Regions from separate parts of the Massilia suwonensis genome, predicted to be linked through region 3. Evidence: predicted binding sites of a transcription regulator. Region 3 holds the regulator's gene; each other region holds the start of a gene.
What was found. Region 3 encodes sigma-54, which starts transcription at its own class of promoters, with help from an activator protein. Its sites were predicted from a motif close to TGGCANGNAANCTGCTTT; they were not measured.
Positions count from the first base shown of each region.

Region 1: a site for sigma-54 is predicted at 5,576-5,593, ahead of ACFPQ5_RS19465 (pilin). Genes of this name have one in related genera too.
Region 2: a site for sigma-54 is predicted at 5,213-5,230, ahead of pepA (flocculation-associated PEP-CTERM protein PepA). Genes of this name have one in related genera too.
Region 4: a site for sigma-54 is predicted at 3,710-3,727, ahead of prpB (methylisocitrate lyase). Genes of this name have one in related genera too.

Region 1 covers NZ_JBHSMR010000013.1:2,523,382-2,531,198, forward strand. The annotation lists gene ACFPQ5_RS19440 (acyltransferase family protein) at 1-515, opposite strand, end outside; gene ACFPQ5_RS19445 (S9 family peptidase) at 785-2,842, shown strand; gene ACFPQ5_RS19450 (flagellar brake protein) at 2,987-3,697, shown strand; gene ACFPQ5_RS19455 (pilin) at 3,752-4,207, opposite strand; gene ACFPQ5_RS19460 (pilin) at 4,332-4,766, opposite strand; gene ACFPQ5_RS19465 (pilin) at 5,058-5,513, opposite strand; gene sucD (succinate--CoA ligase subunit alpha) at 5,802-6,683, opposite strand; gene sucC (ADP-forming succinate--CoA ligase subunit beta) at 6,699-7,817, opposite strand, start outside.
Region 2 covers NZ_JBHSMR010000014.1:636,655-644,471, forward strand. The annotation lists gene ACFPQ5_RS23270 (DUF7010 family protein) at 1-43, opposite strand, end outside; gene asd (archaetidylserine decarboxylase) at 103-954, opposite strand; gene ACFPQ5_RS23280 (TonB-dependent receptor plug domain-containing protein) at 1,181-3,379, shown strand; gene ACFPQ5_RS23285 (EamA family transporter) at 3,388-4,239, opposite strand; gene pepA (flocculation-associated PEP-CTERM protein PepA) at 4,307-5,173, opposite strand; gene ACFPQ5_RS23295 (TCR/Tet family MFS transporter) at 5,325-6,569, opposite strand; gene ACFPQ5_RS23300 (HD domain-containing protein) at 6,566-7,234, opposite strand; gene ACFPQ5_RS23305 (ribonuclease HI family protein) at 7,221-7,817, opposite strand, start outside.
Region 3 covers NZ_JBHSMR010000015.1:163,265-171,081, reverse strand. The annotation lists gene ACFPQ5_RS24325 (KpsF/GutQ family sugar-phosphate isomerase) at 1-818, shown strand, start outside; gene ACFPQ5_RS24320 (KdsC family phosphatase) at 820-1,350, shown strand; gene lptC (LPS export ABC transporter periplasmic protein LptC) at 1,373-1,975, shown strand; gene lptA (lipopolysaccharide transport periplasmic protein LptA) at 1,990-2,610, shown strand; gene lptB (LPS export ABC transporter ATP-binding protein) at 2,610-3,371, shown strand; gene ACFPQ5_RS24300 (RNA polymerase factor sigma-54) at 3,397-4,863, shown strand; gene hpf (ribosome hibernation-promoting factor, HPF/YfiA family) at 4,927-5,283, shown strand; gene ACFPQ5_RS24290 (enoyl-CoA hydratase/isomerase family protein) at 5,400-6,485, shown strand; gene rapZ (RNase adapter RapZ) at 6,667-7,530, opposite strand; gene hprK (HPr(Ser) kinase/phosphatase) at 7,682-7,817, opposite strand, start outside.
Region 4 covers NZ_JBHSMR010000014.1:157,274-165,090, forward strand. The annotation lists gene ACFPQ5_RS21045 (pyridoxal-phosphate dependent enzyme) at 1-966, opposite strand, end outside; gene ACFPQ5_RS21050 (Lcl domain-containing protein) at 1,307-1,939, shown strand; gene prpR (propionate catabolism operon regulatory protein PrpR) at 1,955-3,565, opposite strand; gene prpB (methylisocitrate lyase) at 3,765-4,664, shown strand; gene prpC (bifunctional 2-methylcitrate synthase/citrate synthase) at 4,683-5,834, shown strand; gene ACFPQ5_RS21070 (GNAT family N-acetyltransferase) at 5,831-6,364, shown strand; gene acnD (Fe/S-dependent 2-methylisocitrate dehydratase AcnD) at 6,361-7,817, shown strand, end outside.

The sequences.
Region 1 (7,817 bases), on a different contig from region 3:
AGGCCGAGCAGCAGGCCGCGGCGCCGGTTCACGAAACCGAACGCAAAGACGAGCGGCCAGACCAGGTAGAAGTGCTCTTCGACGGCGAGCGACCAGGTATGCCCGAGCAGCGGCAGGTAATCGGTCTGCGGCACGAAATTATAGGAATACAGGAAGGCGTAGCTCAGCGCGCGTGTCGGCATCTGCCCGTTCAGGAAAACCAGCGCCAGCGTGGCCAGGATGCAGAACAGCAGGTACAAGGGAAAGATCCGCAGCGAACGCCGCACCATGAAGGCGCCGATCGAAATCCTGCCCGTCGTGCGCTTTTCCTTGATCAGGAGGATCGTGATCAGGAAACCGGACAGGATGAAAAAGGCTTGCACGGCGGTCGTACCCGACAACAGCGGGAACACGCGCTGCGCAATGGCGCCGGCTTCCTCGGCGGGGCCCCAGATGCCCAGGTGGTGCACGACGACGGCGATGACGGCCAGGGCGCGGATTCCATCGAACCCGGCAATTCTACGATTCAATAACATACTCGACTCCGATCCGGCATCGCGCCGGCTCGGTACAGCCCTGCCGCGACCCTCGCCACAGCAGCGCTGCACACGCGTTAAGATAACCGTCAGATATTTATCTGTACGTACGGAAACATGACACCTTACCACAGCTTTCGCGTTCGCCTCAATTTTAAGCAGATCAGCCATACGGATTTGCTGCAATGCAGCACCTGCCGTGCATGGTACATTGCTGGCTTTGCGCCGGCTTTGCCGCGCAGGACCGATCGACGTTCGAAGAGGATGCAATGAATTTACGCTTGCTCGTACTGGCGGCGGCCGTGGCCGCCTCCAGCGCCACCGCCACTGCGGCCCCGCGCGGCTTCACCGTGGAAGACCTGGTCAACCTGGAACGGGTCGGCAGCCCGGCGGTATCGCCCGACGCCGGCCGCGTCGTCTACACCGTGCGCCGCACCGATCTCGGCAAGAACCGCGGCCACACGAGCCTGTGGATCGCCGACCTGCGCGCCGGCAGCGCGCCGAAAGCGCTGGTCGATCACGACAGCAGCAGCCTTGATCCGGAATGGTCGCCCTCGGGTGACGCCGTGTATTTCCTGTCCACCCGCTCGGGCAGTTCCCAGGTCTGGCGCCAGGGCGCCAACGGCGGCGAACCGGTGCAAGTGACGAACCTGCCGCTCGACGTCGACAATTTCCGCGTTTCTCCGACGGGCGAGCGCATCGCCTTCAGCCTGGCCGTGTTCCGCGATTGCGCGGACCTGGCCTGCACCAGGGACCGCATGGACGCGCAGGCGAAGAATAAGGCGAGCGGCCGCGTGTACGACCGTCTGTTCGTGCGCCACTGGGACACCTGGGCCGACGGCCGCAATGCCGTGCTGTTCTCGGCGCCGCTGGACGCCAACGGCCGCGTGAGCGCCGCCCCGGTCAGCCTGTCGGGCTCGCTCGACGGCGACGTGCCCTCGAAACCCTTCGGCGACCGCGAGGAATACCGCTTCAGCCCGGACGGCAAGACGGTCGTGTTCTCGGCGCGCATTGCCGGCAAAACGGAGGCCTGGTCGACCAACTTCGACCTGTACAGCGTGCCGGCCGCAGGCAATGCCGCGCCACGCAACCTGACGAGCGACAATCCCGCCTGGGACACCAAGGGCGTGTTCTCGCCCGACGGCCGCACCCTCGCCTACCTGGCGATGGCGCGTCCCGGCTTCGAAGCCGACCGTTTCCAGATCATGCTGATGGATGTCGCCAGCGGCAAGAAACGCAAGCTCGCCGACAGCTGGGACCGCTCCGCCGGCGCCCTGCAGTGGAGTGCGGACGGCAAGACGCTGGTGGTCGATGCCGAAGATGTCGGCCAGCACCGCCTGTTCGCGATCGACGTCGCCAGCGGCAAGGTGGCCCCGCTGACGGGCAAGGGCTCGATCGGCGGCTTCGACATGCGCCGCGACACCATCGCCTATACCCAGGCGACGCTGTCCTCGCCGGCCCAGCTGTATGCGTCCACATTGCGCGGCGCCACGCCGAAACAGCTGACCAACAACAACGCCGACAAGCTGGCGGACGTGCGCTTCGGCGAATACGAGCAGTTTTCGTTTGCCGGCGCAAATGGCGACACCGTCCACGGCTACGTGATGAAGCCGTGGAACGCCCAGCCCGGCGTGAAATACCCGATCGCCTTCCTGGTGCATGGCGGCCCGCAGGGCAGCTTCGGCAACGCCTGGAGCTATCGCTGGAATCCGCAGGTGTATGCCGGCGCCGGTTATGCGGCCGTCTTCATCGACTTTCATGGTTCGACCGGCTATGGCCAGAAGTTCACCGACGCGATCAGCGGGGATTGGGGCGGCGCGCCGCTGGTCGACCTGCAAAGGGGCCTGGATGCGGCCGTGAAGAAATTTACCTGGCTGGACCGCGGCCGTAGCTGCGCACTGGGCGCCTCCTATGGCGGTTACATGATGAACTGGATCGAGGGTAACTGGTCCGACGGCTTCAAGTGCATCGTCAACCACGACGGCGTGTTCGACACGCGCGGCATGGCTTATTCGACCGAAGAGCAATGGTTCACCGACTGGGAAAACGGCGGCGCCTATTTCGCCGTGCCCGAGCAGCACGAGCGCTTCAATCCGGTCCACCACGTGAACAAGTGGAAGACGCCGATGCTCGTGATCCAGGGCGACCTCGACTTCCGCATCCCGACCGCCCAGGGCCTGTCCACCTTCACGGCCCTGCAGCGCAAGGGCATCGAAAGCAAGCTGCTCGTGTTCCCGGACGAAAACCACTGGGTGCTGAAGCCGGCCAATTCGCTGCTCTGGCACCACACGGTGATCGGCTGGCTCGACCAGCACCTGAAGCAATGATTTTGGCAATTTGACCCGAAATCGACCCGCCGCATGGCGGGTTTTTTTACGACAAACGTCAAATTAATTGCTTTTGGTTATCTAATGGAATGGTATGATTCTGCCCTTGCCAGACCAAAGGCTTTTACTTCAAGTACCTACTGCATGCACGTCGGACAGGCGAACGAGCTCAAACCCCAGGATGTCGACTTCGAGACCATGAATCTCCAGGTCGGCACGCGCCTGCAGCTCATCACCCATCGCCGCGTCAAGCCGGTCCAGCACTTCTCGAGCCTGATCGGCTACGTCAAGGATGAGTACATCATCCTCAAGATCCCGATGGAAAGCGGCGCGCCGATCGCACTGGCCGAGGGCGAGCGCCTGACGATCCGCGTGTTCTCGGGCATCAAGGTCTGTTCCTTCGCCTGCACCGTCGAGCGCGTGTTCGCGCGGCCCCTGTACTATGTCCACGTTTCCTTTCCGACCTCGGTGCAGGGCACCAGCCTGCGCACGGCAATGCGGGTCAAGGTCGACCTGCCCGCGCAGATCCACGGCAGCGGCACCCACAACAAACCGCTGGCCTGCACGATCCTGAATTTGTCGGTGAGCGGCGCCCTGGTGGTGTCTCCGAACCGCCTGCCGGCTGACGAAGAGCAGATCACGCTGCAGTTCTCGCTGAAGGCGCCGCCGGACGACCAGGAAGTGCGGGTGTCGACGCGCGCGGCGATCCGCAACGTCAACGTCGCCAAGGCGGCCGACGACAGCGACCTGTACACTTACGGCCTGCAATTCATCGACCTCGATCCGGGGCACTACACCCTGCTGCAGAACATGACCTATGAGGCGCTGCTGGCCGACCGGCAGAAGATCGTCTGAGGCGCGTCGCCTGCAATGCAAGACCCCGCTGCGGCGGGGTTTTTTATTGGTGGATCAGCCGGCCTTGCCCTTGCAGACCGCTTCGGGGCCGATCTGCTTTTGCGGAACGGTCGGCGCGCTGCAGCTCCAGACGCCGCTATCCTTGTCGCGCGTGAGGGTGATGGTCTGGTCCTTGACGCTGGCGGGACCGGCCACGATCTGGCAAGTCAGGCTGGCGGCCTCGGTGTTGGCGGCCGCGCCGAACTTGCAGTTGGCGGTGGGCTTGTCGGCGGCGGCCAGGCCGATGTCTTGCGGCCCTGCGACGGTCTCGCCATCGTTGAGGCGGGTATCGACACCGACCTTGCCGGCGGCGACTTCGGCCAGGGCCACGCCGAACTTCGATTTCGCCATGTAGTCCTGGTAGGCGGGAATCGCGATCGTCACCAGGATTCCGATGATGGCGACGACGATCATCAGTTCGACCAGGGTAAAGCCTGCTTCTTTCTTCCTCACAAGGTTCGTGCGTGTCACGGTAATTCTCCGGTGGTTGAAGAGTCCGCAACGATAACCGTGAGCGCCAGAGCACGATTGAGGAGACGCAGCCAAAAACAAAAACCCCGCCGAAGCGGGGTTCTTGAGTCAGGCAAGGCCGGTATTACGAAGCTTTGCAGACGCCTTCCGGGCCAATCAGTTTCTGGGCGACATTTGCGCCGCAGGTCCAGGCGCCGCTGGTGGCGTCACGGGTCAGGGTGATGGTCTTCTCTTTCACGCTGGCAGGACCGGCGACGATCTTGCAGGTCAGGGTGGTGGCGCTGGCGCCGAAGGTGCAGTTCGCGGTCGGCTTGTCAGCAGCGGCCAGGCCTGCGTCTTCCGGCGCGGCAATGGTTTCGCCGTCGTTCAGCTTGGCATCGAAACCGACTTTACCGGCCGACACTTCAGCCAGGGCAGCGCCGAACTTCGACTTGGCGGTGTAGTCCTGGTAAGCAGGGATGGCGACAGCAGCCAGGATGCCGATGATCGCGACGACGATCATCAGTTCGATCAGGGTGAAACCCGCTTGGGCCTTCTTAACAATTTTCATCGATTTCATGGTGTTACTCCGGTCAGGTAGAGAGGGGGTGTCTGTTGCGTTGCTTGGTGCCACGCTTTCTCTATTGCAAGCCGCGTGCCAGCCTGATTTCGCCCCTGTTCAATAATTACCCAACAATAAAAGTGACAAAAGCCGTCGCTGGACAGCTTTTGGGGTGACAAGTTTTGTCGGCTGCTGCCAATTTATGCCAGATGGGTGAACATTTTTGCATGGTCGAGCACGAGCGTTTTGCGTAGCCGACAAAACAAAAACCCCGCCGTAGCGGGGTCTTGGTGGATGCAAGTTCAGCTATTAGCCGGCGGTCTTGCCGGTGCAGATGCCGGTCGCGCCGATGAGCTTTTGCGGCACGGTAGTGGCAGCGCAGGTCCAGGCGCCGGTGGTTGCGTCGCGGCTCAGGGTGATGACCTGGTCTTTCACGCTTGCCGGACCGGCGACGATCTTGCAGCTCAGGCCGGTAGCAGGAGCGGCAGCAACGTCGAATTCGCAGTTGGCGGTCTTGTCGGCTTTCTTGTTCAGGCCAGCCTGTTCAGGTGCGGTGACGGTGTCGCCGTCGTTCAGACGCGAATCGTAGCCCACTTTACCAGCCGACACTTCAGCCAGTGCGGCGCCAAACTTCGACTTGGCGGTGTAGTCCTGGTAGGCGGGGATCGCGACAGCAGCCAGGATGCCGATGATGGCGACAACGATCATCAGTTCGATCAGGGTGAAGCCGGCTTGGGTCTTCTTAACAATTTTCATCGATTTCATGGAGTTCTCCGGGTAGGTATTGGGTTGTCTGTTTTGGTAGTGCTTCGTGCCACGTTCTCTATATTGCAAGCGCCGTGCCAGCCCATTTCCGCATGGAATCGATAATTCGATGACAATAAAAGCGACAAAAGATGTCATTACAGCTAGTTGGTATGACAAATTTTGTCACTCAGTGTGCAATTTCTGTCTGACAACAATTCAGCTGACGAAAATTGTTGTGCCGGTCTATGCACCAATAAAAAAGGGAAGCCCGCAGGCTTCCCTCTTCAGAACAAGAACTGTCCGGTATTACAGCATGGCCTTCAGCAGGCGTGCCATTTCCGATGGGTTCTTGGTGGCTTTGATGCCGCACTCTTCCATGATGTCCAGCTTGGCTTGCGCGGTGTCGGCGCCGCCCGAGATCAGCGCGCCGGCGTGGCCCATGCGCTTGCCCGGAGGAGCGGTGACACCGGCGATGAAGCCCACGACCGGCTTCTTCATGTTGTCCTTGACCCAACGTGCTGCGTTGGCTTCGTCAGGACCGCCGATTTCGCCGATCATGATGACCGCGTCGGTATCAGGATCGTCGTTGAACATCTTCATCACGTCGATGTGCTTCAGACCGTTGATCGGGTCGCCGCCGATGCCGACTGCCGACGATTGGCCCAGACCCAGTGCGGTCAGCTGGCCGACTGCTTCATAGGTCAGGGTGCCCGAGCGCGAGACGACGCCGATGCGGCCCTTGCGGTGGATGTGACCCGGCATGATGCCGATCTTGATTTCGTCCGGGGTGATCAGGCCTGGGCAGTTCGGGCCCAGCAGCAGGGTCTTCGAGCCGGCCTTGGCCATGCGGTCCTTCAGGGCCATCATGTCACGGACAGGGATGCCTTCGGTGATGCAGATTGCCAGGTCCAGGTCGGCTTCGACGGCTTCCCAGATCGCGGCGGCGGCGCCTGCCGGCGGCACGTAGATGACCGACACGGTCGCGCCGGTAGCGGCTTTCGCTTCGGTGACGTTGGCGTAGATTGGAATGCCTTCGAAGTCTTCGCCGGCTTTCTTCGGGTTCACGCCTGCGACGAAGGCAGCCTTGCCGTTCGCGTAGTCGCGGCACATACGGGTATGGAACTGACCGGTCTTGCCGGTGATACCCTGGGTGATGACTTTAGTATCTTTGTTGATCAGGATCGACATTTTTTATTCCTTGAATTAGGCGTTACCAGCTGCAGCGGCGACGACGGCCTTGGCTGCATCTTCCATCGTATCGGCGGCGATGATCGGCAGACCGGAGTCGGCCAGCATCTTCTTGCCCAGGTCTTCGTTGGTGCCCTTCATGCGCACGACCAGCGGCACTTGCAGCGACACGGCCTTCGATGCGGTGATCACGCCTTCGGCGATGACGTCGCAACGCATGATGCCGCCGAAGATGTTGACCAGGATGGCTTTCAGGCCTGGGTTCTTCAGCATGATCTTGAATGCTTCGGTGACTTTCTCAGCCGTCGCACCGCCGCCCACGTCCAGGAAGTTGGCCGGCTCGCCGCCGAACAGCTTGATGGTGTCCATGGTGGCCATGGCCAGGCCGGCGCCGTTCACCAGGCAGCCGATGTTGCCGTCGAGCGAGATGTAGGCCAGGTCGAACTTCGATGCTTCGACTTCGGCTGGATCTTCTTCGTCCAGGTCGCGGTAAGCCATGATTTCCGGCTGGCGGAACAGGGCGTTGGCGTCGAAGTTGAACTTGGCGTCGAGGGCGATGACCTTACCGTTGCCGGTCAGGATCAGCGGGTTGATTTCGGCCAGCGACGAATCGGTTTCCCAGTAAGCCTGGTACAGGCCTTTCAGGTTCTGGCGGGCTTCGGCCAGCGATTCGGCAGGGATGCCGATCTTGGTCGCGATGTCGTCCGCTTCAGCATCGGTCAGGCCGACCGACGGGTCGATCGCGATCGAGTGGATTTTTTCAGGGTTCGAGTGAGCGACTTCCTCGATGTCCATGCCGCCTTCCGATGAGGCCATCAGCACGACCTTCTGGGTCACGCGGTCGGTGACCATCGAGACGTACAGTTCCTTCTTGATGTCGGCGCCTTCTTCGATCAGCAGGCGGCGCACCTTCTGGCCTTCCGGGCCGGTCTGGTGGGTCACGAGCTGCATGCCCATGATCTGGTTCGCGTATTCGCGCACTTGCTCGATCGACTTGGCAACCTTCACGCCGCCGCCTTTGCCACGGCCGCCAGCATGGATCTGGGCCTTGACCACCCAGACCGGGCCGCCCAGCTCTTCAGCTGCCTTGACGGCCTCGTCGACCGACATGCACGGAATGCCGCGCGGAACCGT
Region 2 (7,817 bases), on a different contig from region 3:
GGGTGTCGGAAGCGAGGGATGCAGTCTGGCGCGCGTCGTTCATGGCAGGCCCGGCGGAGAATGGTTGAGCCCATCCTGCCACGAAACACCTGCCGCGGCAACTCAGGCCGGCCGGTTGCCCATCATCTCGCCCAGGCGCACCTTGCGCTCCGGCGCCCAGTCCGGATTGAAGGCGATGGTCTTCTCCTTGAACAGCATGACGACCGTGGAGCCGAGCAGGAAGCGTCCCATCTCTTCGCCTTTTTTCAGCACCACCGGCGACGCGTCATAGGTCCACTCCGAGATGCGGCCGTGGCGCTGCGGGTTGACGACGCCATGCCAGGGCGTTGCCATGCTGCCGACGATGGTCGCGCCGACCAGCACCATGACGAAGGTGCCGAACTGCTCGGACTCGAATACGCAGACCACGCGCTCGTTGCGTGCGAACAGGCCGGGCACGCCGCGCGCCGTGGTCGGGTTCACCGAGAACAGGGCGCCCGGCACGTAGATCATGCGCGTCAGGCGGCCGTCGCAAGGCATGTGCAGGCGGTGGTAATCCTTGGGGCTCAGGTACAGGTTCGCAAACGAGCCATGCTGGAACAGGGCGCCCAATTGCGCATCGCCGCCCACCAGCTGGGTGGTGGTGAACTTGTGGCCCTTGGCCTGCAGGATGTGGTGGTCGTCGATCGAACCGAACTGGCTGATCGCGCCGTCCACCGGGCAGACGAAGTCGGCCTGGGCCAGCGGACGCACGCCGTCCTTCAGCGGACGGGTGAAGAACTCGTTGAAGCTCGGGTAGCTGGCGATGTCGGAGTTAGCTGCTTCTTCCATGTTGACGCCGTACTTGGCCACGAACCAGCGGATCAGGCGGGTGGTCACCCTGCCGCCGCGGTGGCCGGCGACGCGGCCGGCGAACGAGGTCAGCGCCTGCTTGGGCAGGACATATTGCGGCAGTACTTTGAAACGGTCGGACACGGTGGCAGCCCTTTATTGCTTGTGATGATGGCGAATTATAAATAAGGGGCGTGCCGGTGCATATCTTTGTTTGCGTGGGTACGCCCCGTGGCCAGTGTAGCGCATCGCTTCCGGACACCCCCGTCCGTGGCTGTCGTGAACATGCATATCGAAAATATATTCTCCAAAGCATCTAAATGTGCCCGAACTAATGGACAATACATTCTCATAAACTTGGCATTCTGATATGTATATCCTCGCTCCGATTCGCATGACCCTGCTGGCCGCCGCGCTGGCTTCCGCTTTTCCCGCCCTGGCCCAGCAGACCACCACGAGCGCGCCGAAGACCGATGCCGCCCAATCCGCGAGCGACCAGAAAATGCAGAAGGTCGAGGTGCGCGGCATGGCCGACAGCTACGACCCGCGGCGCGACGACACGGCGACCAAGATCGTCGTCACCCAGGAAGAAATCGCGAAATACGGCGACACCAGCGTGGTCGACGTCCTGAAACGCGTGCCCGGCATCACGGTCAGCAGTCCGAACGGGCGCGGCGGCGAGGTCCGCATGCGCGGCCTGGGCGCCGGCTACACGCAGATCCTGATCAACGGCGAGCGCGCCCCGGCCGGCTTCAGTATCGATTCGCTCTCGCCCGACGTGATCGAGCGCATCGAGGTGCTGCGCGCGGCCAGCGCCGAATACTCGACCCAGTCGGTGGCCGGCACCGTCAACATCGTGCTCAAGAAAGTGGTGCGCGCCGGCCAGCGCGAATTCAAGATCGGCGCCCGCACCGGCAGCGGTTTCCAGGGCCCGACCGCCAACCTGCAGCTGTCCGACAAGCTGGGCAAGATGTCCTACTCGGTCGCCGCCAGCGTGATGGCCGAACAGTTCGGCCGCGACGTCCTCAGCGACGAGAATGCCTTCGACGCGGTCGGCGTCCCGGTCCAGATGCGCGACATCGCCGGCGCCGAGGACGGCCGCCTGAAACTGTTCAACCTGGCGCCGCGCCTGAACTGGGCGCTCGAAGGCGGCGACACCCTGACCTCGCAAAGCTTCGTGAACTCGGCGCGCTTCCGCCTGCACAACCGGCAGACCACCAGCACGACCCTGGGCGCGCCGGCCCCGTATCCGGTACTGGACAGTTCCGTCCGCAGCGACAACGACGTCGTGCGCACCGAAGTGAACTGGGTGCACAAGCTGGCCGACGGCGCCAAACTCGACGTCAAGGCCAGCCTGATCGGCGGCTGGAACACGACCGACAATCGGCGCTGGACGCCGGCCGGCGCACCGCGCGCCGTGGACAACCTGGTGCACCTGGAAGCGGACGAGCAGGGCGCGACCACGGTCGGCAAGTACAGCAAGACCATCATGCAGGGCCACCAGCTCGGCATGGGCTGGGATGGCGGCTGGTCGGTGCGCAACGACAGCCGCGAGGAATTCGAGGCGGGCGCGCGCGTCTTCCCGGCGCTGCCGAAAGGCGAGGAGTCGACCTCGAAGGTCGCGCGCCTGGCCCTGTACGCGCAGGACGAATGGAGCCTCACGCCGCGCCTGTCGGTCTACCTGGGCGCGCGCTGGGAAGGCATCCGCACCACGACCGAGGGCAATACCTTCGACACCGGCCGCTCGCGCTCGAGCGTCTGGAGTCCGGTGCTGCAGACCCTGTGGAAGATCCCGGACACCAAGGGCGACCAGGTGCGCTTCGCCGTCACCCGCACCTACAAGGCGCCGAGCTTCCAGCAGCTGATCCCGCGCCGCCAGACCTCGATCGACAACCGTTCGACCGATCCCGACTTCGCCGGCAACCCGGACCTGCAGCCGGAACTGGCGCTCGGCTTCGACGCATCCTACGAGCACTACTGGGCCGAGGGCGCGCTGTTCTCGATCAGCGGCTCGATGCGCCGTATCGACGGCTACACCCGTTCGCTCGTGAACTTCGACGGCGCGCGCTGGGTGGCGATGCCGATGAATGCCGGCGAAGCCAGCACCCGCGGCCTGGAACTGGAAACCAAGTTCCCCCTGAAGGCGCTGGTGAAAGATGCGCCGGCCATCGACCTGCGCGCCAGCGTGTCGGCCAACTGGTCGAAGGTGGACGGCGTGCCCGGTCCGGACAACCGCATCGACGGCCAGACCCCGCTGTCGAGCACCCTCGGCATCGACTACAAGACCGGCCAGCTCACCACGGGCGCCAGCTTCGTCTGGAAGCAGGGCGGCCTGGTGCGCATCTCCGACCGCCAGACGGCGACGCTGCAGACGCGGCGCGACCTGGAAGCGACCGCGCTCTACAAGTTCAATCCGAAGTACCAGCTGCGCGTGGCCCTGTCGAACCTGCTGGGCCAGGACTTCGTCAACCAGGGCAGCTTCCTGGAAGAGGGGCGCGGACTGGTCGAGCGCGAGACCCGCTTCAAGGCCGGCCCGAGCGTGCGCGCGACCCTGGAGCTGAAGTTCTGAACGGTCCGCTAGCTTAAACGCATCGCGGCGGCGCCGCAGGCGATCAATACGACCGCCAGCAGGCGCGCGCGGCCGATGCGCTCGCGCAGCACCAGCGCGGCGATCGCCGCCGCGAACAGGATCGAGGTCTCGCGCAGGGCCGCCACCAGCGCCACCGGCGCCAGCGTCATCGCCCACAGCGCGATCCCGTAGGAAGCCGCGGACAATGCGCCGCCGCCCAATAGCAGGCCGGGCCGGCGAAGCGCCGCGTCCAGCAGCGCACGGCGTTCCTGCGCCGTCCCTTGTGCCACCAGCGCCAGTGCGGTCAGCGCGAACAGCCACATCGTGTAGCCCGCCGCCGCGCCGGAGCGGCGCACCCCGACGCCGTCGATCAAGGTGTACAGGGCGATGACGCAGGCCGTGGCCAGCGCCAGCAGCGTGGTGCGGCTGGTCGTAAGCCTGTCCGCGCGTGCCTGGCGCCGGGCGTCGAGGAAGATCGCCAGCACGCCGCCGCAGACCAGGCCGAGGGCCAGCCATTGGCCCGGGCGCAGGTGTTCGCCCATGACGAGACCGGCCAGGGCGACGAGGGGCGGCGCGCAGCCGCGCATCAGCGGGTAGGCGTGACTGAGGTCGCCGTCGCGGTAGGTGGCGGCGAGCAGCCGGTAGTAGACGGTTTGCGCCAGGGCGGAGGCGGCGATGAAGGGCCAGCTGGCGGGAGCGGGCGCGGCCACGAAGGGCAGGCCGGCGGCGCACAGCAGGCCGGAGCCGGCCACGATCGCCATCGTCGGCACGCCGCTGGCGGCGTGCCGTTTCAGCAGGACGTTCCAGAGCGCGTGCATCAGGGCCGCGCACAGGACGGCGGCGATGACGAATCCATTCATATGCGTGGAGGAATAAAAAAGGCCCGGCAGAGCCGGGCCATTGTAGTGCAGCGGGTGCCTACGTGAATTACTTCACGCGGCGGCGCATTGCGCCCAGGCCGAACAGGGCGATGCCGAACAGGGCGACCGAACCTGGCTCAGGCACTTCGTTGAACTTGAACTGGCCGTTGTTGCTGACCAGGAACTGCTTGCCTGGAACGTTGCTGTAGGTGCCTGGGGTGGCGCCTGCGAGGCAGCCTGCGCCGGTATAGCCGGAGTACTGGCAGACGAGTTCGCTGACCAGGGTTTTGTCAGGCGAGCCGACGGTATTGGCGTTGGTGAAGGCGAACGCGAAATTCTTCAACTGGGACATGTCGACGTCCTTGTTGTTGTAGAAGTAGCCCGGAGCCAGCGCACCTTTCGCCGCGGTAGCGAAGACGCTGACGTCGCCATTGTTGGTCGGGTCTCCGTTGGCGTTCACGCGGCCGCCGCCACCTGCCAGGATCGTGAACTCGCCGATCAGGTTGCCGAGGTTGGCGCCATAGTAGCCATCGGTGCCGGCGTACTTGTCGTTCACCGGGTTCTGGTACATGCGGATGGTGCCGCTGGTGAACTGGAAGGCGCCGCTGAAGTTGCCGGTACCCTTTGCTTCCATCGTCGCGGTGATGTTGCCGCCTGCGTAGGCGACCGGGAAGAGCGAGCTCAAGCCGCCTTTGCCGTCCGCCTGGACGATGTTGAACACGGCGTGTTCCACGAAGCTGAACGAGGTCGGGCCGGTGTTGGTCAGCTGGATGAAACCGTTGCCGTTGACGTCCAGGTATTCAATGATGTTGCGGCCGGTTTCGAGGCCGCCGCCGATCGGGTTGAAGGTCCAGTTGTTCATGACTTCTGCCTGCGCGGCGCCGGCGGCGAGGGCGATGGCTGCAGCGCAGCCGAGTTTTTTCAGAATGCTCATGTTCTTGTCTCTCAGGTAGTGGTTGGAACTGCTTCCTCTTTAGCAACAACCGTGCCAGCTGGAAATATTTTATAAAAATCAATTAGTTGCGTTTTTGCATGTCCAATTGCGTTTACTCACTGTAAAGATTTTCGACAGGAAAAACGCGTTTTCATGCGGCATCTCGCCTGCGTCGCTGCCGGAAGTAGCGCAGCGCCGCCAGCACGGCCAGCGCTTGCATCGCGGCCGACAGGAAAAAGGTGCTGCCGATGCGCGGGTCGCTCGGCGGCAGGTGGCTCACGGCGCCGAGGATGGCCGAGCCGACCAGGGGCATTAGGACGACGCCGATGCTGTTGATCGACTGAAGTGAGCCCATCAGTTCTCCCTGCTCGCCGGCGTCGGTCGCGCGCGAGACGATGCCCTGCAGGGCCGGTCCGGCGGCGAAGGCCAGCAGGTTGCAGCAGATGAAGAGGTACATCATCCAGCCCTGGGTCGCCAGGCCGTAGAGCACATAGGTGATCGCGCCCGACGCCAGGCCCAGCACCGCCAGGCGCGCTTCTCCCAGGCGCCTCAGCAGGACGGCCAGCAGCCAGGCCTGCACGATCACGGTGGCCAGGCCGACGCAGAACAGGGCGATGCCGTTGTCGCGCGGGCTCCATCCGAAGCGGAAGGTGGTATACAACACCCAGGTGCCTTGCGTCATCATCTGGGCGAAGGTGCTCAGCGTGAAGACGATCACCAGGCCGCGGACGTCCTTGCGTCCGAACAGGCGTTTCAAGGCGTGCAGGGGATTCACGCGCTGCCAGTCGAAGGGGCCGTGCACGCGCTCGGGCAGGGATTCGGGAACGAAGCGCCAGCCGTAGACCAGGTTGAGCCCGGCCAGGCCGGCGGCCACCCAGAACGGCAGCGTCAGCGAGATCTCGCCCAGCAGGCCGCCCAGCACCGGACCGCAAATGAAACCGATGCCGAAGGCGGCGCCGATCTTGCCGAAGCTTTTGGCGCGGTTCTCCGTCGTCGAGACGTCGGAGGCGTAGGCCGAGGCGACCGACATGCTGGCCGCCGACACGCCGCCGATCGCGCGCCCGACGAAGAGCCAGGCCAGGCTCGGCGCCCAGGCCGTGACCAGGAAGTTCAGGCACATCCCGCCCATCGAGTACAGCAGCACGGGACGGCGGCCGACGCGGTCGCTGAGCGCGCCCAGCATCGGCATGAACAGGAATTGCAGCAGGCCGAACACGGCCGCCAGCACGCCGTACCACAGCGCCTGCTCGTCGCGGCCTGGCACGAACTGGCCGACCAGCACCGGCATCACCGGAATGATCAGACCGATGCCGAGCACGTCGATGAAGACGCTGACCAGCACGAAGCCGAGCTTGCCGGCCGGGGCCTTCGTTGCAGGCGGCAGCACGGCGCTCATGCGGCCTTGCCCAGCCACTCGGCGGCGAACTCGTCGCGGAAGGCCAGCAGGCGCGCCAGGCGCCGCTCGGCCAGGGCGCGGCCGGCCTCCAGCTGCATCATGCCGGGCAGGCGCGCCAGCTTCACCATGATGTGGTCGAGCGTCCAGGCGCCGTCGTCGTAGGCGCGCTCCAGTGCGAGCGGATCGCCCGGGTGCGCCAGCGCGCGGCCCATGCGTCCCGAGATATAAAACATGCGCGCCAGGCCGACGGCGCCGAGGGCGTCGAGGCGATCGGCATCCTGCACGATCTTCGCCTCGATCGTGCGCGGCGCGATCGCGGCCGAGAAGCTGTGCGCTTCGATCGCGTGGGCGACGCCGTCGAGCCGGCCGGCGGGAAAGCCGAGCTTGGCCAGTTCGCTGCGGGCCAGCTGCGCCGCCCGGGTCGAGGCCTGGGCACGCTCGGGGTGGTCCTTCGGCAGGTTGACCAGGTCGTGCAGATAACAGGCGGCCATCACGACCAGCGCGTCGGCGTCAGGGTGGTATTCGAGCAGGGCCTGGGCGCTGCGCCAGACGCGCTCCAGGTGGCTGGCGTCGTGGGCGCCATCGGTATCGGCCATTGACGCGGCGGTGGAAGCGGCGAGGGCGACCAGGCGCGGGCGCCAGGCGCTCAGTTCAGGGGACAGCATCGGACTCCAGTTCGGGTGGGCTGCTGGCGCGCTGCGAGAGCGCGTCGGCATCGAGGTTCTTGTGGCGCGGCACCCAGCGCAGCGTGGTGCCGGGCAGGCGCGCCAGCAGGGCCAGCGCGCGTTCGCGGTAGGCTTGCAGCACGGCGGCGCGTTTAGCCGGCGGCGCGGCGACGTCGTCGAGCACGACGCGGCTGTCGCCGTAGACGGTGAGCTCGCGCGCGCCCTGGGCCAGGGCCGCTTCCAGCACGGCGATCAGGGCCAGGTACTCGGCCTCGCTGCTGTTGCCGTAACCGGCTGCCTGCGACAGTTCGACCAGTTCGCCGTTCGGTCCGAGCAGGCGCGCGCCGATGCCGCAGCGGCCCGGATTGGGCCGCGCCGAACCGTCGAACCAGGCGCGCCAGGCGGTCGGCGCACCGGCATGGCGCGCCTGGCGCAGGGCCAGCGCGGCGGCGCGGGCGGATCGGCGCGCCAGTGCGCGGGCGCGTTCGGCTTCGCGCAGGGCGGCGCGTTCGGCCAGCAGGGCGGGCAGGCCGGCGGCGCCGGCGCTGGCGGCGAGCGTGATGCGCAGCGCCTGTTCCAGCGG
Region 3 (7,817 bases):
GCAAGTCCGGCCACATCGCGCGCAAGATCGCGGCGACCCTGGCTTCGACCGGCACCCCGGCCATGTTCGTGCACCCGGGCGAAGCCGCCCACGGCGACCTGGGCATGGTGACCGGGAAGGACGTGTTCATCGCCATTTCGTACTCCGGCGAATCGTCCGAGCTGATGGACATCCTGCCGGTGGTAAAACGCATGGGCACGCCCCTGATCGCAATGACCGGCAAACCGAAGTCGCGCCTGGCGCTGCTGGCCGACGTGCACCTCGACGTCGGCGTCAGCAAGGAAGCCTGCCCGATGAACCTGGCGCCGACCGCCAGCACCACCGTGACGCTGGCGCTGGGCGATGCCCTGGCCGTGGCCCTGCTCGATGCGCGGGGTTTTCGCGAGGAAGATTTCGCGCGCTCGCATCCGGGCGGCGCGCTGGGCCGGCGCCTGCTCACCCACGTGCGCGACGTGATGCGCAGCGGCGAGGCGATTCCCGCCGTGACGCCGGACGTGCCGCTCACGCGCGCGCTGCTGGAAGTGAGCCAGAAGGGCATGGGCATGACGGCCGTGGTCGACGCCGCCTTCAAGCCGCTGGGCGTGTTCACGGACGGCGACTTGCGCCGCCTGATCGAGCGCGTGCAGGACTTTTCCAATTTGACGATCCGCGACGTCATGCACGTCGGCGCGCGCACCGTGCAGCCGGAGCAGCTGGCGGTGGACGCGGTGGCGATCATGGAAGAATTCCGCATCAACCAGATGCTGGTGGTCGATGAAGCGGGCGTGCTGGTCGGCGCCCTGCACATCCACGACCTGACGCGGGCAAAGGTGATCTGATATGACTCCCCTGGCACACATGGACCGCGCCGCGCGCGTCAAAGTCATGATCTTCGACGTCGACGGCATCCTGACCGACGGCAGCCTGACCTATGGCGCCGACGGCGAGATCACCAAGACCTTCAACGTCCTCGACGGCCTGGGCATCCAGCTGCTGCAGAAGACGGGCGTGATCACCGCCATCATCAGCGCGAGAAAATCGCCGATCGTGCTGGCGCGTGCGCGCGACCTGGGCATCAACCACGTCTGGCAGGGCCACCACGACAAGCGCGTCGCGTTTGCCGAGCTGCTGGAACAGACCGGCGTCACGGCCGAGCAGTGCGGCTATATCGGCGACGACGTGATCGACCTGCCGCTGCTGACGAAAGTCGGCTTCGCCGTCACCGTGCCGACCGGCCATCCGGAAGTGCAGTACCGCGCGCACTACGTGACGAAAGCCGGCGGCGGCCGCGGCGCCGTGCGCGAAGTGTGCGACATGGTGATGCGCGCACAGGGCACCTACGAGCAGGCGCTTGCGCCTTACTTTGCGTGAGCCTGAACGGATGGCGACCTACGTGAACAAACGGACCGCGCACCGCTGGCGCCTGCTGGCGCTCATGCTGACGGCCGTGTTCTTCGCCTTCGGCAGCTTCTGGCTGCTGCAGGCGATCCAGGCCGAGGATCCCGCGCGGGTCGGCAACAACCTGAACGAGCCGGACTACATCGTCGAGAACTTCAGCTTCGTGCGCATGACGGAGCAGGGTGTGCCGCGCTACGTGATGTCGGGCGAGCGCCTGGCCCACCATCCGGACAACGATGTCTCCGAAGTGAGCAAGCCGGTCGTGGAGAGCATGGCGCCGGGCCGTCCGCGCATGACCATGCACGCCGAGCGCGGCCAGGTGTACCACGGCGAGAACCGCGTCGAGTTGATGGGCAATGTCGACATCGCGCGTCCCGCCACGCCCAACAGCGAAGCGCTGCGCGCCAGGACCGAGGCCCTGACCGTGCTGGCCGACGACGAGATCGTCAAGACGAATCGCCCGGTCCAGATGACGCTCGGCGCCGCTTCCGTCAACGCCGTCGGCCTGGTGGCCGAGAATCCGACCCAGAAGCTGCACCTGGGCGGGCGCGGCACGATCGTCTATCCGCCGCGCCAGAGCGCCGCACCCAACCAATAACAGGAACGACCCCAATGAAAAAAATAGCTGTCGCCGCCTTCGTTTCCCTGCTCTCGCTGTCGCTCTCGCCAGCCCACGCCGAGCGCGCCGACTCGCTCAAGCAGGCCGTCATCAACTTCGACTCGCTCGACGTCGACGAAGTCACGCAGACGCGCATCCTGACCGGCAACGTGGTCCTCACGCGCGGCACCCTGGTCATGAAATCGGACCGCGCCCTGGTGAAGGAAACGCCGGAAGGCTACATGAACGTCACGCTCACCTCGGGCCCGGGCCGCGTCGCGACCTTCCGCCAGAAGCGCGACGGCGGACCTGACCTCTGGATGGAAGGGCAAGCCGAGCGCATCGAATACGACGAGCGCGTGGAAGTGGTGAAGCTGTTCTCGAAGGCGGTCGTGAAGGAGCTGGAAAACAGCCGCCTCACCAACCAGATCGACGGCGCCTACATCTCGTACGACAGCCGGCGCGAAGTGGCGACCGTGCGCAACGACGCCAGCGGCGAAAGCAAGGTCGGCGGCGGCCGCGGCACCCTGATCATCGCGCCGCGCCGTACTGCAACGGGCGCCCCCGCAGCAGCGCCTGCAGCAGCCGTACCGGCAACCCCGGCAGCAACGCCGGCAGCGGCAGGAAAGAAATAATGAAGGATGCACGCGACAACCGCAGTACCCTGGTCGTACGGGGCCTGCAAAAAAGCTATGGCAAGCGCCTGGTCGTGCGCGACGTGTCCCTGGAGGTCGGCTGTGGCGAAGTGGTCGGCCTGCTCGGCCCGAACGGCGCCGGCAAGACCACCTCGTTCTACATGATCGTCGGCCTGGTGCCGTCGGACGCCGGCTCGATCGAAATCAACGGCACCGATATCTCGAGCCTGCCGATCCACCGCCGCGCGGTACTGGGTTTGTCCTACCTGCCGCAGGAAGCCTCGGTGTTTCGCAAGCTGACCGTCGAAGACAACATCCGCGCCGTGCTCGAACTGCAGCACGACGAGAACGGCAAGTCGCTGAGCCGCGCCGCCATCGACGAGCGCCTCGATTCGCTGCTGGCCGAACTGCAGATCGAGAAGCTGCGCGAGAACCCGGCGCTGTCGCTGTCGGGCGGCGAGCGCCGCCGCGTCGAGATCGCGCGCGCACTGGCGACCAATCCGCGCTTCGTGCTGCTGGACGAACCGTTTGCCGGCGTCGACCCGATCGCCGTGATCGAGATCCAGCGCATCGTGCGCTTCCTGAAGGAGCGCGGCATCGGCGTGCTGATCACCGACCACAATGTGCGCGAGACGCTCGGCATCTGCGACCGCGCCTACATCATCAACCAGGGCGCCGTGCTGGCGTCGGGCCGTCCCGACGACATCATCGCGGACGAGTCGGTACGGCGCGTCTACCTGGGCGAACACTTCCGCATGTAGTAACGGATCAGAACCTAAGCGGACCATGAAACAATCCCTGCAACTCCGGACTTCGCAGCACCTGGCGCTCACGCCGCAGCTTCAGCAGTCGATCCGCCTGCTGCAGCTCTCCACGCTCGAACTGCACCAGGAGATCGAGCAGATCCTGTCGGATAACCCGCTGCTCGAACGGCTCGACGATCCGCTCGACCACTCGGTTCGCCTGCTGGCCGACGGCGCCATCAATGCCGCGCCGGCACCGAGCGAAGCGCCTGCGCCGAACGGCGAAGAAGGTGCTCCTGCCCCCGATGCGCCGGAAGGCGGCGAGGGCGGCGACGTCGAACGCGGCGAAGCCGAGGGCGAGTGGGGCGACCTTTCTCGCAGCGGCAATGCCGAAGGCGACGACGACGGCCGTCCGCAGCTGGGCGCGATGGGCGTGACCCTGCGCGAGCACCTGTGCGAACAGATCCGCGTCACCGCCGTCTCGGCGCGCGACCGCGCGCTGGCCGAACTGGTGATCGATGCCATCGACGACAACGGCTACCTCGAAGAGCAGCTCGACGAAATTCACGCGCGCCTGCCGAGCGAACTCGAAGTCGAGATGGACGAACTGCGCTGCGCGCTGGCGCTGGTGCAAAGCCTCGATCCGGTCGGCGTCGGTGCGCGCAGCGCGGCCGAGTGCCTGGCGCTGCAGATCCGCGCCATGCCCGGCGTGCCGCTGGTGACGCGGCGCATGGCTTTGAAGATCGTCGAGGGTTACCTGAACTGGTTCGCGCAGCGCGAATTCACCAAGCTGAAAAAGGCGCTCGACTGCGACGACGAAGACCTGCGCGAAGCGCAGGCCGTGATCCGCCAGTGCAATCCGCATCCCGGCGCGGCCTTCGCATCGAGCGTCTCGGACTATGTCGTTCCGGACGTTATTGTCCGCAAATCGAAGAACGGCTGGAGCGTCTCGCTGAACAACGAGGTGATGCCGCGCCTGCGTGTGAACAACGTCTACGCCAACCTGCTCAAGCAGGGAAAAGGCGAAGGCCAGATGAGCGCGCAGCTGCAGGAAGCGAAGTGGTTGATTAAAAATATGCGCCAGCGCTTCGACACGATCCTGCGTGTTTCGCAGGCAATTGTGGAGCGCCAGAAGAACTTTTTCAGCCATGGCGCGGTTGCCATGCGTCCCCTTGTGCTTCGCGAGATAGCTGATACACTAGGTCTACACGAGAGCACTATTTCTCGGGTAACAACTCAGAAATTCATGCTGACCCCGCACGGCATGTTTGAGCTGAAGTATTTCTTCGGAAGCCATGTCGCCACCGAAGCGGGGGGCGAAGCATCGTCCACGGCGATACGGGCGCTCATTGCGCAACTGACAGGAGCAGAGGACCCAAAGAACCCATTATCCGACAGCAAGATCGCGGAAATGCTCGGTGAACAAGGCATGGTCATTGCGCGCCGCACGGTTGCAAAATACCGCGAGGCACTCAAGATTCCTCCCGTCAGTCTCCGCAAATCCTTGTAACAGCGGCCCCCATGCGCACTCCTTGCGCGGCGCGGGCGCCGCTCACTTTTCAAAGGAGTGTGTATGAATCTCACTATCAGCGGTCACCACCTCGACGTCACCCCCGCCATTCGTGAATACGTACAGAACAAGCTGGAACGCATCACCCGCCATTTCGATCAAGTGATCGATTCCCATGTCATCCTCGCGATCGACAACCTGACTGAAAAAGACAAACGACAAAAGGCCGAGATCAACCTGCGCGTCTCCGGCAAGACGGTGCATGTGGAAAGTGTGGCGCAAGACCTGTACGCAGCGATCGACCTCCTGATGGACCGGCTCGACCGCCAGGTAATGAAATACAAGACGATGTTGAAGGACCATAGTCGTGAGGCGCTCAAGCGCCTGCCTGAAGGCGGAGAGGCCGCTGCCGCGATGTAATTCTCGGCAAGCAAGCACCGTCTGAACGAGGGCGCCGGAAGGGCGCCCTTTTCATTTTGTGCGCGGCGTAGGCGGGCTTGGGTAAAATGCATGTCTTTTCATCTATTGCGCTGACCATGACCGACCACGTCCTCACCCGCGTTGCCAACGGCACCGGCGTCATCACGCTCGACCGCCCGAAGGCCCTGAATTCCCTCTCCCTGGCGATGGTGCGCCGCCTCGCCGACATCCTGCTGGCCTGGCGCGACGACGCGACCGTGTCCGCGGTCGTGCTCGGCAGCAGCAGCGAAAAAGCCCTGTGCGCAGGCGGCGACATCCGCTTCTTCCACGAAGCCGGCCATGCCACGCCGACGGGCGGCAGCGCGCTGCTGGAAGATTTCTTCACCGAGGAATACGCGCTGAATCACCTGATCCATTTCTATCCGAAACCGTATATCGCGATTATGGACGGCGTCGTGATGGGCGGCGGCATGGGCATCGCCCAGGGCGGCCCTGAGACCGGCCTGCGCATCGTGACCGAGCGCACGAAGATGGCGATGCCGGAAGTGAACATCGGCCTGTTCCCGGACGTCGGCGGCAGCCATTTCCTGTCGCACGCGCCTGGTCAGCTGGGCAATTACCTGGGCCTGACCGGGCTGACGATCGGTGCGGCGGATGCGCTGTATGTCGGCCTGGCCGACGTGTTTATTCCGAGCGCGCAGCTGGGGGAATTGAATGCGTTGATCGACGCGACGCCGGGTGCGCAGCTGGCCGACGCCATCCGGGCCTTCGCCGCGCCATTTGCCCTTGACGCGGGCCAGAGCGTATTGGAAACGCAGCGCGCCGCGATCGACACCCACTTCGGTGCCGGCTCGGTGGCCGCCATCATGGCCTCGTTGGAAAAGGACGAGAATCCCTTCCTGCAGAAGGCCGTGGGGGCGATGCGCCAGCGTTCGCCGCTGATGATGTGCGTGACCTGGGAGATGCTGCAGCGTGGCGCGTCGCTCGACGTGGCCGACTGCCTGCGCATGGAACGCTCGCTGGTGCGCCGCAATTTCGACCACGGCGAAGTGCTGGAAGGCGTGCGCGCGCTGGTAATCGACAAGGACAATGCTCCGCAGTGGAATCCGCCGTCGCTGGAGGCGGTGACGCCCGAGATGGTGGATGCCTTCTTCGCGCCGGTGTGGCCGGATCACGCGCACCCGTTGCGGCATTTGGACTAACGATATGGACGCGCACTTGACGCGGAATCCGCGTCAAGAGAACCGTAGGGTGGGCACTCCGTGCCCACGCGGACGCCCCATTTGATCAGTGTTGGTGGTGACCGACGCCGAGCGGTGCGCACAGGTACGACCGCGTGGGCACGGTGTGCCCACCCTACAAAAGCGTTAAGGCCGCGGGTTTTTAAGACTGCTCGCGATGCCGCAGAACCACGCGTTCCGTATCGCCGAAGTAGGCCGCCAGCCGCTCGGCCATGTACACCGAGCGATGCTGCCCGCCCGTGCAACCCACCGCCACCGTCAGGTAGCTGCGGTTATCGGTCTTGAACGACGGCAGCCATTTCTCCACGAACTTGCAGATGTCGTTCAGCATCTCGGTCGCGCTCGGCTGGGCGTCAAGGAAGGCGATCACGGGAGCGTCCTTGCCGGTCAGCGGGCGCAGGGACAGGTCGTAATACGGATTCGGAATCGCGCGCACGTCGAACACGAAGTCGGCGTCGAGCGGGACGCCCACCTTGAAGGCGAAGGATTCGAAGAACAGGGTCAGCGGCGCGTGCTGGACTTCAGCCAGCTCCTTGATCCAGGCGCGCAGCTTATTTGCCGAGGCCTCGGACGTGTCGATCACGTGGCCCAGCTGCTCGATGGCGCCGAGGCGCTCGCGCTCTTCGGCGATGCATTCGATCAGGGTGCGGCGCGAGGCCGGGTTTTCGCCGGGACGCAGGGTGTGCGAGAGCGGGTGGCTGCGCCGCGTTTCGGAGAAACGGGCAACCAGGGAATGGGTGCTGGACGTCAGGAACAGCACCTTGACCTGGTGGCCTTCTTCCTTCAGCGTGCGCACCGTCAGCGGCAGTTCGGTCAGGGATTCAGAGCTGCGCGCGTCGACCGCGACGCCGAGCTTGCCCGTGCCTTCGTTTGAGACGGCCTTCACCAGATGCGGCAGTAAGGCCGGCGGCAGGTTGTCGACGCAGTAGTAACCTGCGTCTTCGAGAACGTTCAGGGCAACCGATTTGCCCGAACCGGAGATACCGGTGATGAGAACAATGTGCATGGCCCGATGATACCGCAACCGTTAGCGCTTTGTCGCCGATCGTCCCATTTTTGACCGGTTAGGCGTGCATGCGTTCCGATCACGCCAGTTAGTGGAGAATGCGCGGTGTAAGGTGGGCAGTCTCTGCCCACGCGGAACGATGAGTCGTGTTTCAATCTCCGCTCATCGCTTGTCTCTGCCGCTCCATGAATTCCTGCAGCGTATCGATCCCGCGCAGCTGCAGGATCGTGTTGCGCACCGCGGCCTCGAGCAGCACCGCGATGTTGCGGCCGGCGGCAACGGGAATC
Region 4 (7,817 bases), on a different contig from region 3:
CAGGTAGCGTGTGCCGGTATCGCAGACAAAGGTGACGACGCGTTTCGGACTGGTCTGGGCGCGGCAGTATTTCAGCGCCGCGGCGAGCAGGGTGCCGGTCGAGGAGCCGGCCAGGATGCCTTCGTGCTGCAAGAGGGCGCGCGCGGTGCCGAAGCTTTCCTCGTCGGTGATCGTATAGGCGCTCTTCACGCGCGACAGGTCGGCGATGCCGGGAATGAAGTCCTCGCCGATGCCTTCCACGGCCCACGATCCGGCTTCTTTCGCCAGGTGGCCGGTGTTGACGTAGTCGGCCAGGATCGAGCCCTTCGGGTCGGCCAGCACGAATTCGAGATCCGGCTGGACGCGCGCGAAATAGTTCGACAGGCCGGTCAGGGTGCCGGACGAACCGACGCCGACCACGATCGCATCGAGCTCGTGGCTGGTCTGTTCCCACAGCTCGGGTCCGGTCGTGGTTTCGTGGGCGCGCGGGTTGGCGGGATTGTTGAACTGGTCGGCGAACCAGGCGCCCGGAATTTCGCGCGCCAGCCGTGCGGCCACGTCCTGGTAGTACTCGGGATGGCCCTTGCCGACGTCCGAGCGGGTGAGGTGGATTTCGGCGCCCAGCGCCTTCAGGTGCAGCACCTTCTCGGCCGCCATCTTGTCGGGCACGACCAGCACGACCCGGTAGCCCTTGATGCGGGCCACCAGCGCGAGGCCGAGACCGGTATTGCCGGCAGTGGCCTCGACCACGGTGCCGCCGGGCTGCAGGCTGCCGTCGCGTTCGGCCTGCTCGATCATGGCGCGGCCGATGCGGTCCTTGATCGAGCCGCCGGGGTTTTGCGATTCCAGTTTCAGGAACAGCTGGCACGGACCGGTATCCATGCGGGTAACTTGCACCAGCGGGGTATTGCCGATCAGGGAGAAGATTGCCGCTTGAGACGCATCTTGCTTACTGGCGTCCATATTGCCTTGCATGTCGCGTTGCATGTTGCCTCCAGAGAGACGCCTTGTGGGCGTCGCGAGCGCGGATGAGCGGGCGCAGATGGGCACCCGGCCGTGGTGAAAAAGACATGGTACGGCGGTTTGGAGAACAGGTGTTTGCATTTGCGCGAATCGCGATCGCGCCTTCTCCGGGCCGCCGGGGCGCCACCTTAACACGGGACATTGTTGATTAAAAAGCTAGATAAACGCATATCAATATGCGATTCATCAGGCGTGCGCGTGCAGCCTGGAGCTAGGATGGCTGCCGCTCTTCCGGCGCAAAACTTGTCAATTTTTCCAGTTATAAATGTTATACTGGAGCACTATTTTTTATATGACTAATCCCATGACCAAACATCTGCTTGCCCTTGCTGCCGCCTGCACTCTCACCCTATTGGGCGGCTGTGGAGGGAACAATGATGGCGTCCAGCTCGGCGAATTCCCGGCAATCAGTGTGGCGGAGGGCGACACGATCGACTTGAAGGCGCCTAGCTCGAAAAGTCCCGCTCCTTTCAGTTTTAGCAGCAGCAACCCGGCCATGGCCGAGGTCAGCGGGACTAAGCTGATCGCCAAGGCGGCTGGTACCGGTACCATTACAGCCCAGCAGGGGCAAATGGGCAGCTATAACCCAACTTCGACCAGCACGACCTTCACGGTGGTAGGTTATGTGAATCAGGGTGGCATGGTATGGATGCCTCCTACTGCAGGCGCGATGAATTGGGACAATGCGCAGGCGTTTTGTACGAACTCGACGATCAAGGGTCTTACAGAATGGCGGCTGCCAACCCAGGCCGAGCTGGCCGCGTTGACCGCTTCTGCCGCCCTTACGGGGCAGGGCTGGCCCTTGTCCGATACCTGGAGCTCGAATCCAGGTTCGCTCGCAAAGACCCATGTTGCCTTCAACATGACGACTAAAACGCCGGCCCCGCTCGCGGACGCCAAGACGGCTGCCGTCACCTGTGTGAAGCAAGCAGGCTAGCCGCTCCGCGTGTTTCTAAGTCTCTGCCTTCAGCCGCCGCCACAAGGTCGTGCGGCTGATGCCGAGGTGGCGCGCGGCCGCGTCGCGCTGGCCGCCGAAACGGGCCAGCACGTCGGCGATGTTTTCTGATGGGGCCTCTTCAAGCACCGTTGCTTCAGGCAGCGCAAGTCCCGCCGCGCCGAGCTCCGGCGCAATCCCCAATAAAAAATTCGGCGTCAGCGCCTGCAGCGGCTCGGCCGCCAGGAACAGGGCCAGGCGCTCCATCAGGTTGCGCAGTTCGCGCACGTTGCCCGGCCATGCGTAGCTGGTGAGCAGCGGCGCACAGGCCTGGATTTCGGCGTGCAGGTTCGGATGCGGCTTCGCGCCCAGGGCCGCCAGCGACTGCTTGAGCGACCACTCGGCGAGCGGCACGATGTCCGCCACCCGCGCGCGCAGCGGCGGCAAACTCAAACGCAGCACCGCCAGCCGGTAGAACAGGTCGGCGCGGAAGCGCCCCTCGCGCACGCGCGCTTCCAGGTCGCAGTGGGTGGCGCTGACGACGCGCACGTCGATCGGCACCGGCCGCGTGCCGCCGACCCGCATCACTTCGCGCTCTTCCAGCACGCGCAGCAGGCGGGTCTGCAGGCCGAGCGGCATTTCGCCGATCTCGTCCAGGAACAGGGTGCCGCGATTGGCCGCCTCGAACAGGCCGGCGTGGCCGCCGCGGCGCGCGCCCGTGAACGCGCCTTCCTCGTGGCCGAAGAGTTCCGATTCCAGCAAGGACTCCGCGATCGCGCCGCAGTTTACGGCCACGAACGGCCGGTTCGCCCCCAGGCTGCGCGGCCCCTCGCGGTGGATGGCCTGGGCCACCAGTTCCTTGCCGCTGCCGGTCTCGCCCTGGATCAGGACCGTGGCCGGCGAGCGCGCATACAGCACCACGGTCTGGCGCAGGCGCTCCATCGCTTCGGACTCGCCGCGCAGGTCGTTGAGGCCGCGCCGCGCGCGCCGCGGTTCGTTGGCCGGGCCGCGCCGGATGCGGTTCGCCTCCAGGTGGGTCAGGCGCGCCAGCTCGATCGCGTCGTCGAAGGCCTGGCGGATGGTGGCGGCCGAGTACAGGAAGATACCGGTCAGGCCCGCCTCTTCGGCCAGGTCCGTGATCAGGCCGGCGCCGACGATGACCTCGATGCCGGCCGCCTTCATTTCGTCCATCGCCGCACGCGCATCCTCGCGCGTGACGTAGCTGCGCTGGGCGACGCTCAGGCCGAAGGTGGCGCTGAACTCGGCCAGCTCGGGCAGCAGCTGCTGGTAGGTGATGACGCCGATGCGCGGCGAGATCTTGCGGGCACGCGCCAGCGCCTGCATCACGTCGTAGCCGCTGGCCTTGGCGACGATCACCGGCGCCGACACCCGTCCGCGCAGGTAGGCGCCGTTCGAGCCGGCCGCGATCACCACGTCGCAGCGCTCGTTCGCCATCCGTTCGCGGATGTGGCGCGCCGCCTCGTCGAAGCCGAGGTCGATCGGCTCGATGGTGGCGAGATGGTCGTACTCGAGCGTGATGTCGCGGAACAGGTCGGCCAGGCGGGAGACGGAAACGGTCCAGATGACGGGCTTGTCGGCGTCTTGCGGAACAGGAGAAAGAGGGCGCATGTTGCAATTTTAGCGCAACGGCGTTTCATGTGTTTCATCCTGCAACACCGAGTGAAACATCAGCGTGAACCGCAAGCTGCATATGGACGAGCCAAGTCCTTGAAACGATGTCGTTTTTCCCGGGTCGAAGGAGCAGGGCAGGGCTGGCACGGTCCTTGCAAAATGAAGCGCATCGTTCACGTTTTACCCAGGAGACCCCATGATCCAATCCGCAGGCGCTGCGTTCCGCAAAGCCGTCCAGGAAGAATCGCCGCTGCAAGTCGTCGGCGCCATCAATGCCAACCACGCGCTGCTGGCCAAGCGCGCCGGCTTCAAGGCCATCTACCTGTCCGGCGGCGGCGTCGCGGCCGGCTCGCTCGGCCTGCCCGACCTCGGCATTTCGAACCTGGACGACGTGCTGACCGACGTGCGCCGCATCACCGACGTCTGCGACCTGCCGCTGCTGGTCGACGTCGACACCGGCTTCGGCTCCTCGGCCTTCAACGTCGCCCGCACCGTGAAATCGATGATCAAGTTCGGCGCCGCAGCGATGCACATCGAAGACCAGGTCGGCGCCAAGCGCTGCGGCCACCGTCCGGGCAAGGAGATCGTCTCGAAGCAGGAAATGGTCGACCGCATCAAGGCGGCAGTCGACGCGCGCACCGACGAGAACTTCGTGATCATGGCGCGCACCGATGCGCTGGCCGTGGAAGGCATCGACGCCGCCATCGAGCGCGCCGTCGCCTGCGTCGAAGCGGGCGCCGACATGGTGTTCCCGGAAGCGATGACGGATCTCGCCATGTACTCGCGCTTCGCGAAGGCCGTCGGCGTGCCGATCCTGGCCAACATCACCGAATTTGGTTCGACCCCGCTGTTCACCGTCGAGGAACTCAAAACGGCGGACGTGGGCATCGTGCTGTATCCGCTGTCGGCCTTCCGCGCCATGAACAAGGCGGCCGAAAACGTCTACACTGCGATTCGCCGCGACGGCAGCCAGCAGGCCGTGGTCGACACCATGCAGACCCGCGCCGAGCTGTACGAGCGCATCGGCTACCACGACTTCGAGCAGAAGCTGGACGCCCTGTTCGCCGCCCAGAAAAACGCATCACAAGATCAATAACGATACCAGGAGATCACCATGACTGAACAAGCACCAGCCTTCAAGCCAAAAAAATCCGTCGCCCTGTCCGGTGTCGCTGCCGGCAATACCGCGCTCTGCTCGGTCGGCAAGTCGGGCAACGATCTGCACTACCGCGGCTACGACATCCTCGATGTCGCCAACTCCTGCGAATTCGAAGAGATCGCCTACCTGCTGGTGCACGGCAAACTGCCGACCGCCGCCGAACTGAAAGGCTACAAGGCCAAACTGAAGTCGCTGCGCGGCCTGCCGCAGGCGGTGAAGCTGGCGCTGGAAGCGCTGCCGGCCGGTAGCCACCCGATGGACGTGATGCGTACCGGCGTCTCGGCGCTGGGCTGCGCGCTGCCTGAGAAGGACGACCACAACATCGCCGGCGCGCGCGACATCGCGGATCGCTTAATGGCATCGTTCGGCTCGATGCTGCTGTACTGGTACCACTACAGCCACAACGGCAAGCGCATCGAAACCGAGACCGACGACGATTCGATCGGCGGCCACTTCCTGCACCTGCTGCACGGCACCACGCCGCCGGAAGAGTGGGTGCGCGCGATGCACACCTCGCTGATCCTCTACGCGGAACACGAGTTCAACGCCTCGACCTTCACCGCGCGCGTCATCGCCGGCACCGGTTCCGACATGCACTCGGCGATTACCGGCGCGATCGGCGCGCTGCGTGGTCCGAAGCACGGCGGCGCGAACGAAGTCGCCCTGGACATCCAGAAGCGCTACGAAAACGCCGACGAAGCCGAAGCCGACATCCGCAACCGCGTGGCGAACAAGGAAGTCGTGATCGGCTTCGGCCACCCGGTCTACACCATCAGCGACCCGCGCAACGTCGTCATCAAGGAAGTGGCGCGCTCGCTGTCGCAAAGCGCCGGCTCGATGAAGATGTTCGACATCGCCGAGCGTCTCGAATCGGTGATGTGGGAAGTCAAGAAAATGTTCCCGAACCTCGACTGGTTCTCGGCCGTTTCGTACCACATGATGGGCGTGCCGACCGCGATGTTCACGCCGCTGTTCGTCATCTCGCGCACCTCCGGCTGGTCTGCCCACATCATCGAGCAGCGCATCGACAACAAGATCATCCGTCCGAGCGCGAACTACGTCGGTCCGGAAGACCTGCAGTTCGTGCCGATCGCCGACCGTAAATGATCCACGCTCCGTCAGCCGCTTCGTTCGTACTGCGTCGCCTCGGCCCCGCCGACGCCGCGCAGTACCGCGCGCTGCGGCTGGCGGGTCTGCGCGCCTTTCCGCACGCCTTTCGGCCTGCGGTGGAGGAGGCGCTGGAACAGCCGCTGTCCTGGGCCGAGAAGCGCCTGGCGACCAAAGGCGAATACTGGTTCGGCGCTTTCGACGGCATCGAGTTGGTGGGAGCGATCTGCCTGCGTACGCAGGAGGGCGCCAAGATCCGCCACTCGGCCAGCCTGAATGCGCTCGTGGTCGATCCCGAACGCCAGCGTGAAGGTATCGGCGCCGCACTGGTGGCGCATCTGATCGCGTTTGCGCGTGAACTCGGCTTCATCCGCCAGCTCACGCTTACCGTCCATGACGGCAACTCGGGAGCCGTTAACCTGTACGAGCGCTTCGGCTTCCGCCAGTTCGGCCTCGAACCCGACGCCTTCCTGCACGACGGCGCTTACTACGCCAAGCAGCACCGACAACTATCACTGCTTACATCATGAACAACGCATACCGCAAACCCCTACACGGCACCAACCTGCATTACTTCGACGCGCGCGAAGCCGTCGACAGCATCCAGCCCGGTGCCTGGGACGGACTCCCTTATACCTCGCGCGTGCTGGCCGAAAACCTGGTGCGCCGCTGCGAGCCGATGGCCCTGGTGCCCTCGCTCAAGCAGCTCATCGAGCGCAAGCGCGACCTCGATTTCCCCTGGTTCCCGGCACGCGTGGTCTGCCACGACATCCTGGGCCAGACGGCCCTGGTCGACCTGGCCGGCCTGCGCGACGCCATCGCGCAAGAGGGCGGCAATCCGGCCCTGGTGAACCCGGTGGTGCCGACCCAGCTGGTGGTCGACCACTCGCTGGCCGTGGAGTGCGGCGGCTTCGATCCGGACGCCTTCGCGAAGAACCGCGCCATCGAGGACCGCCGCAACGAAGACCGTTTCCACTTCATCGACTGGACCAAGAAGGCCTTCCAGAACGTCGACGTGATCCCGCCGGGGAACGGCATCCTGCACCAGATTAACCTCGAGCGCATGTCGCCCGTGGTGCAGGTGAAGGACGGCGTCGCCTTCCCGGATACCCTGGTCGGCACCGACTCGCACACCCCGATGGTCGACGCGCTGGGCGTGATCGCGATCGGCGTGGGCGGCCTGGAAGCCGAGAGCGTCATGCTGGGCCGCGCCTCCTGGATGCGCCTGCCGGACATCGTCGGCGTCGAGCTGACCGGCAAACCGCAGCCGGGCATCACCGCGACCGACGTGGTGCTGGCGCTGACCGAGTTCCTGCGTAATTCGAAAGTCGTCTCGACCTACCTCGAGTTCTTCGGCGAAGGCGCAGCCAACCTGACCCTGGGCGACCGCGCGACGATCTCGAACATGGCGCCGGAATTCGGCGCCACCGCCGCGATGTTCTACATCGACGAGCAGACCATCAAGTACTTGCGCCTCACCGGCCGCGAGGACGAGCAGGTGAAACTGGTCGAGGACTATGCCAAGGAGACCGGCCTGTGGGCCGACACGCTGACCAAAGTCGACTACGAGCGCGTGCTGCATTTCGACCTGTCGAGCGTCGTGCGCAACATCGCCGGTCCGTCGAACCCGCACAAGCGCGTGCCGACCTCGGAACTGGCCGCGCGCGGCATTTCGGGCGTGGTCGAGAACGAGCCGGGCAAGATGCCCGACGGCGCTGTCATCATCGCGGCAATCACCAGCTGCACCAACACGAATAACCCCCGCAACATGATCGCGGCCGGCCTGCTGGCGCGTAACGCCAACAAGCTGGGCCTGCTGCGCAAACCCTGGGTGAAATCCTCGCTGGCGCCGGGCTCGAAAGCCGTCTCGCTCTACCTGGAAGAAGCGGGCCTGATGCCGGAGCTGGAGCAGCTCGGCTTCGGCGTGGTCGCCTTTGCCTGCACCACGTGTAACGGCATGAGCGGCGCGCTCGACCCGGTGAT